3 regions of the Kutzneria sp. NPDC051319 genome follow, and region 2 is predicted to be linked to each of the others. Evidence: riboswitches for the same ligand, from Rfam matches in the RefSeq annotation. Region 2 holds a riboswitch; each other region holds the start of a gene.
What was found. A riboswitch is a leader RNA that binds a small molecule or an ion and turns the genes downstream of it on or off. The one in region 2 is predicted to bind glycine.
Positions count from the first base shown of each region.

Region 1 (3,269 bases), on a different contig from region 2:
CTCGGAGCGGTGCTGATGGAACACCGGGTGGGTGAGGAACTCGCTGGTGCGGCGCAGGGCCGGCGGAATGCCGTCGGCGGTGTCCGCGTCCAGACCGTCCACATCGGACACAGTGACGCCGAATGCCTGCCACACCTGGGAAAGGTGCTCGCGGGTGGTGGTCTCGTCGCAGGCGATGCCGACGTGGTTCTCGTCGACCAGGCGCAGGTTCACGCCCAGCTCGCGGGCCTTGGCCACCACCTCGGCCGCGGTGCCGGGGACCTCGGCCAGCACGGTGTCGAACAGCTCGCCGTGCACGACGCCGACGCCGCCCTCGCACAGGCCGGCGGCCAGCACGGTGGCCATCCGGTGCGCGCGGGTGGCGATCGAGCGCAGGCCGTCGGGGCCGTGGTAGACGGCGTACATCGAGGCGATCACCGCGAGCAGGACCTGCGCGGTGCAGATGTTGCTGGTGGCCTTCTCGCGGCGGATGTGCTGCTCACGGGTCTGCAGCGCCAGCCGGTAGGCGCGGTTGCCGTCGGCGTCCTCGCTCACGCCGACCAGGCGGCCCGGCAGCTGCCGCTCGAAGCCCTTGCGGACGGCCATGTAGCCGGCGTGCGGGCCGCCGAAGCCCATCGGCACGCCGAACCGCTGCGTGGTGCCGACGACGACGTCCGCGCCGATCTCGCCGGGCGCGCGCAGCAGCGTGAGGGCCAGCAGGTCGGCCGCCACCACCGCGGCCGCACCGGCCGCGTGCACCTCGGCGATCACGGACTCGTGGTCGCGGATCACGCCGGAGGCGCCCGGGTAGGACAGCAGCACGCCGAAGAAGTCGCCGCCGAGGCCGAGGCCCTCGATGCCCTGGGACAGGTCGGCCACGACGATCTCGATGCCCAGCGGCTCGGCCCGCGTCTCGATCACGGCGATGGTCTGCGGCAGCGTGTCCGCGTCGACCACGAACTTGGTCGACCTGGACTTGCCGGCCCGGCGGACCAGCGTCATCGCCTCGGCGGCCGCGGTCGACTCGTCCAGCATCGACGCGTTGGCCACCGGCAGCCCGGTCAGGTCGCCGACCATGGTCTGGAAGTTGAGCAGGGCCTCCAGGCGGCCCTGGGAGATCTCCGGCTGGTACGGCGTGTAGGCGGTGTACCAGGCCGGGCTCTCCAGCACGTTGCGCAGGATGACGCCCGGGGTGACCGTGCCGTAGTAGCCCAGCCCGATCATCTGGGTCATGGGCCGGTTGCGGTCGGCCAGGGCGCGCAGCTCGGCCAGCGCCTCGACCTCGGTGGCCGGGGCGGGCAGGCTCAGCGTCAGGGCGTCGCTGCGGATGGCCGACGGCACCGCGCGCTGGGCCAGCTCCTCCAGCGAGCCGACGCCGACGACGTCCAGGATCTTGCCCAGCTCGGCGGCACGGGGACCGACGTGGCGGTCCGCGAAGGGCGTGCCGTGCTCGAGCGCGGCAAGGGGAATGCGGTCAGTCGTCATGCGTCGTGCCTCCGGGGCGTCGGGCATACGGGCGCGGGCCGTTTGCCCTCCCCCTCTGTCCCCGCCCGTGACGGGCACCTGAGAGCTTCACCCGCGCACGCGCGGGCTTGCACCGTCGGCGGGACGCGAGGAGGCCCCGCGTCCTCTTTCCAGAGGCGTCTGTCCCGTGCGGTCCTGGGTGCCTGAGAGGTTCCGGGGAGGATTTGCTCCTTCGGCGCCGGACCGGGGTCCGGGCTCTCCCGCACGGGATGTGCGACTACAGGCGCGAGTTTACCCCGGCCGGGCTACGGACCCCAGCCTTGACCACCGCGTGTCATCTCGATCACGTTCAGCCGGTGCGGCGGGCCTGCCGGCGCTGGGTGAGCTCGTCGCCGCCCTGCGGCTCCAGCTCCAGGCCGTCCGCGCGCTCCGCCTGGAACTCGTGGATGGTGCCGCTGATCTCCCGCATGGCCCCGCTGACGGCGATGCCGAACACGCCCTGGCCGCCCTGGAGCAGGTCGACGACCTCTTCCGGCGAGGTGCACTCGTACACGGTTGTGCCGTCGCTGAACAGCGTGATCCGGGCCAGGTCGGCCACCCCGCGCCGGCGGAGGTGCTCCACCGCCACCCTGATGTTGTGCAGCGAGACGCCGGTGTCCAGCAGGCGCTTGACCACCTTGAGGACCAGCAGGTCCTTGAACGAGTACAGGCGCTGGCTGCCCGAGCCCTGCGCGCTGCGGATCGACGGCGCGACCAGCTCGGTGCGGGCCCAGTAGTCCAGCTGCCGGTAGGTGATGCCGGCGATCTGGCACGCGGCGGGTCCCCGGTAGCCGACGAGCTCGTCGGGCGCCGAAGCGTCCGGGAACAGGGCACCCTGTTCGCCGGCGCCGGACCCGGCGGGCGCACCCTCCACCACGACAGCCTCCCCTCGACCGGCCTGACGACCGGCGACCGGAACCGACGGTCCTCCGTCCGGGGAACCGTCGGTCACAAGGTCGCAACGATGGGGGTTCACACCGTCACGACCGACTCCCCTCTGACGGTAAGTCCGCCCATGGGACGGGTCAACGCGACGCGCGGGTACGCGAAACCGTCATGTGGAGGCGGTCGTCACGGTGACGACTGCGTGTCACTGAACCGAGGACAGCATTGACGGTAAGTGTCTGACGGCGCAAAGAGCCTATCGACCAGCGACCTGCACATGCAGGATGTCGACCGGCAGATTCGGGAAGCCGTCGCCGGTGTTGTTCTGGTCGTCCTCGCCGCCGGCGGCGATCTTGCGCAGCACGTCCTGGCCGCCCGTGACCCGCCCGAACGGGGTGTAGTTCGGCGACAGCTTCGTGTCCTCGGTGCAGAAGAAGAACTGGGAGCCGTTGGTGCTCGGGCCCGCGTTGGCCATCGCCACCGTGCCGGCCGGGTAGGTGGCGCCGGTCAGGTTCTCGTCCGGGAACGAGTAGCCCGGGCCGCCGCTGCCGGTGCCGGTGGGGTCGCCGCACTGGAGCACGAAGATCCGCTGGGTGACCAGGCGGTGACAGTGCGTGAGATCGTAGTAGTGGTGTTCGCTGAGGAAGCGGAACGAGTTGGTCGTGCACGGCGCCTTGTCCGTGAGCGCCTGGAAGGTGATCAGGCCCTGGTCGGTGATCAGGTGGGCGGTGTACGGCTTGGCCGCCTGGGCCGGGTCGAAGGTCGGCAGGCCCTTGAATCTGTCGGCCGGCACCGCCTTCGTGTACACACAAGCCGGATTGTCGGCGGCGGCCTTGGCCGTCGACGCAGCCTTGGGCTTGGCCGGCACATCGAGCGTGTTGACGGAGGGCGCGGCGCTGGCC
Region 1 covers NZ_JBFBAM010000039.1:81,947-85,215, reverse strand. The annotation lists gene gcvP (aminomethyl-transferring glycine dehydrogenase) at 1-1,464, opposite strand, end outside; glycine riboswitch at 1,624-1,716, opposite strand; gene AB0M73_RS31020 (MerR family transcriptional regulator) at 1,793-2,359, opposite strand; gene AB0M73_RS31015 (peptidylprolyl isomerase) at 2,624-3,269, opposite strand, start outside.
Region 1: it holds a riboswitch for glycine, as region 2 does, so the genes downstream of both, gcvP (aminomethyl-transferring glycine dehydrogenase) here and AB0M73_RS00405 (L-serine ammonia-lyase) in region 2, are expected to answer to the same signal.

Region 2 (3,269 bases):
CTTGTACTTGTCCTTCATGTCACGGCCGGTCTCGCGCATGGTCTTGATGACCTTGTCGAGGGAGACGAAGTGGGCGCCGTCGCCGCGCAGGGCCATGCGGGCGGCGGTGATGGCCTTGATGGAGGCCAGGGCGTTGCGCTCGATGCAGGGGATCTGGACGAGGCCGCCGATGGGGTCGCAGGTGAGGCCGAGGTTGTGCTCCATGGCGATCTCGGCGGCGTTCTCGACCTGCTCGGGGGTGCCGCCGAGCACCTCGGCGAGGCCGGCGGCGGCCATGGAGCAGGCGGAGCCGACCTCGCCCTGGCAGCCGACCTCGGCGCCGGAGATGGAGGCGTTCTCCTTGAACAGGACGCCGATGGCGCCGGCGGTCAACAAGAACCGCACCACACCGTCGTCGGAGGCGCCGGGGACGAAGCGGGAGTAGTAGTGCAGGACGGCGGGGACGATGCCGGCGGCGCCGTTGGTGGGGGCGGTGACGACACGGCCACCGGCGGCGTTCTCCTCGTTGACGGCGAGGGCGAACAGGGTGACCCAGTCCATCACCCGCAACGGATCGGTGGCGAAGTGCTCGGCGGCGAGGGTGCGGCGGAGGTCGGCGGCCCGGCGGCGGACCTTGAGGCCGCCGGGGAGGGTGCCCTCGACGGTGCAGCCCCGCTCGACGCACTCCTGCATGACGTGCCAGATGTGCAGCAGACCGGAGCGGATGTCGGCCTCGGGACGCCAGGACAACTCGTTGGCGAGCATGACATCGCTGATGGAGACGCCGGATTCCCGTGTGCGGGCAAGGAGTTCGTCGCCGCTCAGAAACGGGTGGGGCAGCGGGGTGGAGTCCTGCTTGATGCGGTCGGTGCCGGTGGCGGTCTCGTCGACGATGAAGCCGCCGCCGACGGAGTAGTAGACGGCGGAGTCGAGCGAAGAGCCCTCGGCGTCGAAAGCGGCGAAGCTCATCCCGTTGGGGTGCAAGGGAAGCTGCTTACGGCGGTGCATGATGAGGTCGGTGTCCTCGACGAAGTCGATCTCACGGGAGCCGCCGAGCGCGAGGCGACCGGACGAGCGGATGAGGGCGACGCGGGAGTCGGCGTCGGTGGGGTCGCAGAGCTCGGGCTGGGAGCCTTCGAGGCCCAACATCACAGCCTTGGGGCTGCCGTGGCCATGGCCGGTGGCGCCGAGGGAGCCGAACAGCTCGACGTGCACCCGGGTGACGCGATCGAACACCTCGGCGGACCGCAGGCGGTCGACGAACATGTAGGCGGCCCGCATGGGCCCGACGGTGTGCGAGCTGGACGGGCCGATGCCCACGGAGAAGAGATCGAAAACGCTGATGGCCATGACGGACTCCAGGGCATAGGAGAAGACGGAAGCTCCCCCTCTGTCATGGGACCTGAGAGCTTCGCCGTCACGACCGCGACGGCTTGCACCGTGGGTGGGCATGCACGACCGCGCACGCTGCTTTCCAGAGTTGCCTCGCCCGGCCGGTCTGGGATGCCTGAGAGTGTGCGGGGAGGCTTGCTCCTTCGGCGCCCCGACGACACGCATCGAGGACTCTCCCGACCGGGCTGTGTGCCTTCGGCACGCGGCCTGTGTGGAATTGTTGCCCTCACTGTAAACGAACCGGGGAGCGGCTGATGAGGTTCGGCGCGAACTACACGCCAAGCAAGCACTGGTGGCACTCCTGGCTGGACTTCGAGCCGGACTCGATCCGCCGCGACCTGGACCAGCTGGCGGGCCTGGGCCTCGACCACGTGCGGGTGTTCCCGATCTGGTCGGTCTTCCAGCCGAACCGGGGCGTGGTCCGCGAGAAGGCCGTGGAGCAGCTGCTGGAGATGGTCCGCATGGGCGCGGCGGCGGGCCTGGACGTCACGGTGGACGGCATCCAGGGCCACCTGTCCAGCTTCGACTTCTACCCCTCCTGGACGCAGACCTGGCACCACCGCAACGTCTTCACCGATCCCGATGTGCTGGAGGGGCAGATTCTGCTGCTGCGCACGCTGGCGACGGCGTTGCGCGGGGAGCCGAACTTCCTGGGCATGACGCTGGGCAACGAGATGAACAACCTGGTCGAGCACAACCCGTGCACGGCGGACGAGGTGGACGTCTGGCTGGACCGGCTGCTGGCGACGGTCAACGAGGCGGACCCGGACCACCCGCACTGCCACTCGGCCTTCGACGACGCCTGGTACGTCGACGATCACCCGTTCACGCCGCTGGCCAGCGCGACCAAGGGCGCCATGACCACGGTCCACCCCTGGGTGTTCTCGCTGAACGCGGCCCGTCGTTACGGTCCGCAGTCAATGGAGATCCACCACCTCGCCGAGTACGGCACGGAGCTGGCCCGCGCCTACGGCTCGCCGGACCGGGTGATCTGGGTGCAGGAGGTGGGCGCGCCGGCCCCGCACATCCCGGTGGAACACGCGGTGGAGTACGCGGAGCACACGATTGGCAACGTCGCTACCTGCAAGAACGTCTGGGGCCTGACCTGGTGGTGCTCGCATGACGTGAACCGGAGGTTCATCGACTACCCGGAGCTGGAGTACGGCCTCGGCCTGTTCGACGCCGACGGCAATGCGAAGCCGCTGGCCAGGGCGATCGAGAAGGCTGTGCACGCAGAGTTGCCGAAGCCGGTGGAGCGGACCACGGCGCTGTTCTTCGACGGCAAGCGGAGCTCCTCGGGGCCGGGCGGCGCGTTCTTCGAGGCCTGGATGCGTCTGGCCAGGGAAGGCCACCGACCGGCGGTTGTGATGGAGACGACGCCGGAGTACCTGAGCGCCCGGGGCGTGACCGAGGTCTTGACAGTGTGACTCCAGCCACCCCAGGATCAACAGTCATCCGATGACTAACCCGCGTCAGGCCCCGGTCCGCCGCAAACACCCCCCACACATCGGATCTGTTCGTCGCCGGGCGGCCCGACGTAGGAGGGCTCGATGACGACCTTCCCCAGACGGACTGCCCTGGGACTGGCCCTGGGCGCCACCGTGTTGGCCACGATCGACGGCACGGGGACCGCCTTCGCCGCAGACAAGGCGCCGGATCCGGTCCCCGTCCCCCTGGACGGCCTGTTCGACAACGACGGCATCGACACCGCGACCACACACGACGGCAACTTCGACGGATCCGGCTACACCTTCCCGGCCGAGGGCTTACCGAGCGGACCGACCACGGTGGACGGCGTCCCGTTCACCTTCCCCACGGCAGCGGGCAAGAACAACATCGTCGCCATGGGCCAGCAGATCCCGCTGCCCAAGGGCCGCTACGTCACGGCCCTGTTCCTC
Region 2 covers NZ_JBFBAM010000001.1:91,986-95,254, reverse strand. The annotation lists gene AB0M73_RS00405 (L-serine ammonia-lyase) at 1-1,329, opposite strand, end outside; glycine riboswitch at 1,464-1,560, opposite strand; gene AB0M73_RS00400 (glycosyl hydrolase) at 1,626-2,798, shown strand; gene AB0M73_RS00395 (alpha-L-fucosidase) at 2,922-3,269, shown strand, end outside.

Region 3 (3,269 bases), on a different contig from region 2:
CGCATGCCGTGCGTCAGGTGCCCGCCGTGGGCCAGGTCCAGGCCCAGGATGGTGTCGCCCGGGCTCAGCAGCGCCATCATGGCCGCCGCGTTGGCCTGCGCGCCCGAGTGCGGCTGCACGTTGGCGTGCTCGGCCCCGAACAGCGCCTTCACGCGGTCGATGGCCAGCTGCTCGATGACGTCCACGTGCTCGCAGCCGCCGTAGTAGCGCCGGCCCGGGTAGCCCTCGGCGTACTTGTTGGTCAGCACGGAGCCCTGCGCCTCCAGCACCGCCAGCGGCGCGAAGTTCTCGGAGGCGATCATCTCCAGCGTGCCGCGCTGCCGGCCCAGCTCCGCGTCGACCGCCGCCGCGACCTCCGGGTCGAGCTCGTGCAGCGACGCCGTCAGCTCGACCGGCGTCACTCGCCCTCCTTGATCAGGGCGGCGTAGGCATCGGAGTCCAACAGGTCGTCGGGGTCGCCGTCGACGCGCACGGAGAACAGCCAGCCGTCGCCGTACGGGTCCGAGTTGACGGTCTCCGGGCTTTCCTTGACCGCGTCGTTGACCGCCACGACCTCGCCGCTGACCGGCGAGAACAGGTCACTGACCGACTTGGTGGACTCCAGCTCGCCGCACGGCTCGCCCGCCGTCACGGCGTCACCCTCGTTGGGCAGCTCCGCGTAGACGATGTCGCCGAGCTGCTCGGCGGCGTACTCGGTGATGCCGATGCGGGCGACGCCGTCGGAGACCGCCACCCACTCGTGCTCGGCGCTGTACCTAAGGTGGTCGGGGATGGTGCTCATGTCGAAGCCTTTCAGGATGAACGACGGTAGAAGGGCAGCTCGACGACGTCGACCGGGGTGATCGTGCCCCGGATGTCGACGGCGAGCGCGGAACCGGGAACGGCCCGGTCGGCGTCGACGTAGGCCATCGCGATCGCGTGGCCCAGCGTCGGCGACGGCGCGCCGCTGGTGACCTCGCCGATCCTCGCACCGTCGGCCGGATCCACCACCGGGTACCCATGCCTCGGCCCGCGCCGGCCGTCGGTGACCAGGCCGACCAGCTTGCGGGCCGGCGTCTCGGCCGAGGCCTTGGCCAGCGCGGCGCGGCCGACGAAGTCGCTGGGCTTGTCCAGCTTCACCACGCGGCCGAGGCCCGCGGCGTACGGCGTGAGTTCGGTGGTCAGCTCGTTGCCGTAGAGCGGCATGCCGGCCTCCAGACGCAGCGTGTCGCGGCACGACAGTCCACACGGGAGGATCTCGCCCGAGTCGGCGACCGCCTTCCACACGGCCTCGGCGTCCGCCGGCGCCACGAACAGCTCGAAGCCGTCCTCGCCGGTGTAGCCGGTGCGGGCCAGCAGCGCGGGCCGGTCGGCGACGGTGGTGGGGTAGGAGGCGTAGTACTTCACGGTCGACAGGTCGGTCGGCGTGAGCGGGGCCAGCAGCGACACCGCGCGCGGGCCCTGCACGGCGATCAGCGCGTACTCGGTGGAGGCGTCGCGGACCTCTGTCTCGAAGTCCTCGGCCCGGTCGAGCAGCTCGCCGGCCACCAGGGCGGCGTTGCTGGCGTTGGCGACGACCATGTAGTCCTGCTCGCCGGTGCGGTAGACGATCAGGTCGTCCAGGATGCCGCCGTCGTCGCCGCAGATCATGGTGTACCGGGCGCGGCCGACGCCGATCGCGGAGGCGTTGCCGACCAGGGCGTAGTCGAGGGCCTGGCCCGCCTGCGGGCCGGAGAGCACGATCTCGCCCATGTGCGTGAGATCGAAGAGGCCGGCGCCGGTGCGCACGGCATTGTGCTCGGCGACGTCACCGGTGTAGCGCAGGGGCATCTGCCAGCCCGCGAAATCGGTGAACTTGGCGCCGAGGCGCTCGTGCACGTCGTGCAGCGGCGTGCGGCGTGGATCGGTGCCCATCAGGAGACCCCTCGTGTGGTGGAGTGAGCCTCCCCCTCTGTCATGGGCCTGAGAGTTTCACCGGCGAACCGGCTTTCCCCTTGGGCGAGGCGCGATGGGCACGCCTGCTTTTCAGAGTCGCCTGTCCCGAGCGGTAGGGGTGCCTGAGAGATTCCGGGGAGGATTTGCTCCTTCGGCGCCTGCCCGACCTCGACAGGACTCTCCCGCTCGGTGTGAGCAGCGAAGATGTACTTGTGCCGGCCACCGTATTTGGAGGTGGCCGGCACGGTCAAGATTCAAGCGTCGTACCCCTTCAGATCACACCCGAGCGCATGGCGTACGCGACGGCGTGCGGACGGTTGCGCAGGCCGAGACGGTTCATCACGGCGTAGACGACGTTCTTCACGGTGCGCTCCGAGTAGGAGAGCTTGGTGGCGATCTGGGCGGTGTCCCAGCCCTCGGCCATCAGCCGCAGCACGTCGATCTCCCGCGGGGCGAGCCCGGAGGCGGTGAGGCCGTTGGGCCGCAGCACCTCCTTGTGCAGGCGCTCCACCTGCGCGAGCAGCGAGCCGAGCAGCGTGGGAGGCATGTCCCCCATGCCCCGCTTGGCCGCCAGCACCGCGTGCACGAGACGCTCGCCGCTGGCCGCCGCCTTCGGCAGCACCGCGACCACGCCGCACTCCACGGCCGCCAGCAGGTCGGCGTCGTGGAACCGGTCGGTGACGAGCACGATCTTCACGGGCGTGGACTCGGCGGTCCGCCGCAGCAACCCCATCACATCGGCGTTGACCGCGTCGGCGCACACCACGAACACCTGAGCCTCGGACAGTCTGCGCTCCGGCACAACCTGGAGCTCGGCCCGCGCCCGCAGGCAGCTGATCGCGCCGGCCAGGGTGATCGGATCGCCCGCGTGGACGGCTACCCACACTCTGTCCATGGTGTGTCCTCCTCGCTGTGTACCCCCAGGAACACACTGTGCAACGACCTTCTTCAGAGGATCTTCACGCCGCCTCCATGTCGTAGAGAAAGTCCTGACCAGCGGTTTTGGCGAAGTCCACTCGATCGGGCGATCGCGACAAGGTAAAAACGGGCACCGGAACGTCGTGTTCGGGCACACTCTCGGGCCGATGGCCTGGGAAGTTCCTGGTTGACCTGGGATCGTCTCCAGTAGGCTGACCGCAGTCCCCCGCGCGAGCAGGAGGAGCCTGTTGGTCGTCGAGGATGCCGCCGCCACGCTGTCCCGGACCACCGCCGAACGGGCGCGATTGCCCGAACTCGCCGAGGTTCTCGCCGCCTGCGCCGGCCATCTCACCGATGAACTGCTCACCGCCGCCCGGTTCTGGCTGGCCGAGGGCCGCTGTCTGGACGTGGCCCGAGCAGTCGCCTTCGCCGTTGTC
Region 3 covers NZ_JBFBAM010000019.1:29,415-32,683, forward strand. The annotation lists gene glyA (serine hydroxymethyltransferase) at 1-401, opposite strand, end outside; gene gcvH (glycine cleavage system protein GcvH) at 398-781, opposite strand; gene gcvT (glycine cleavage system aminomethyltransferase GcvT) at 793-1,893, opposite strand; glycine riboswitch at 2,015-2,109, opposite strand; gene AB0M73_RS21035 (response regulator transcription factor) at 2,186-2,809, opposite strand; gene AB0M73_RS21040 (hypothetical protein) at 3,081-3,269, shown strand, end outside.
Region 3: it holds a riboswitch for glycine, as region 2 does, so the genes downstream of both, gcvT (glycine cleavage system aminomethyltransferase GcvT) here and AB0M73_RS00405 (L-serine ammonia-lyase) in region 2, are expected to answer to the same signal.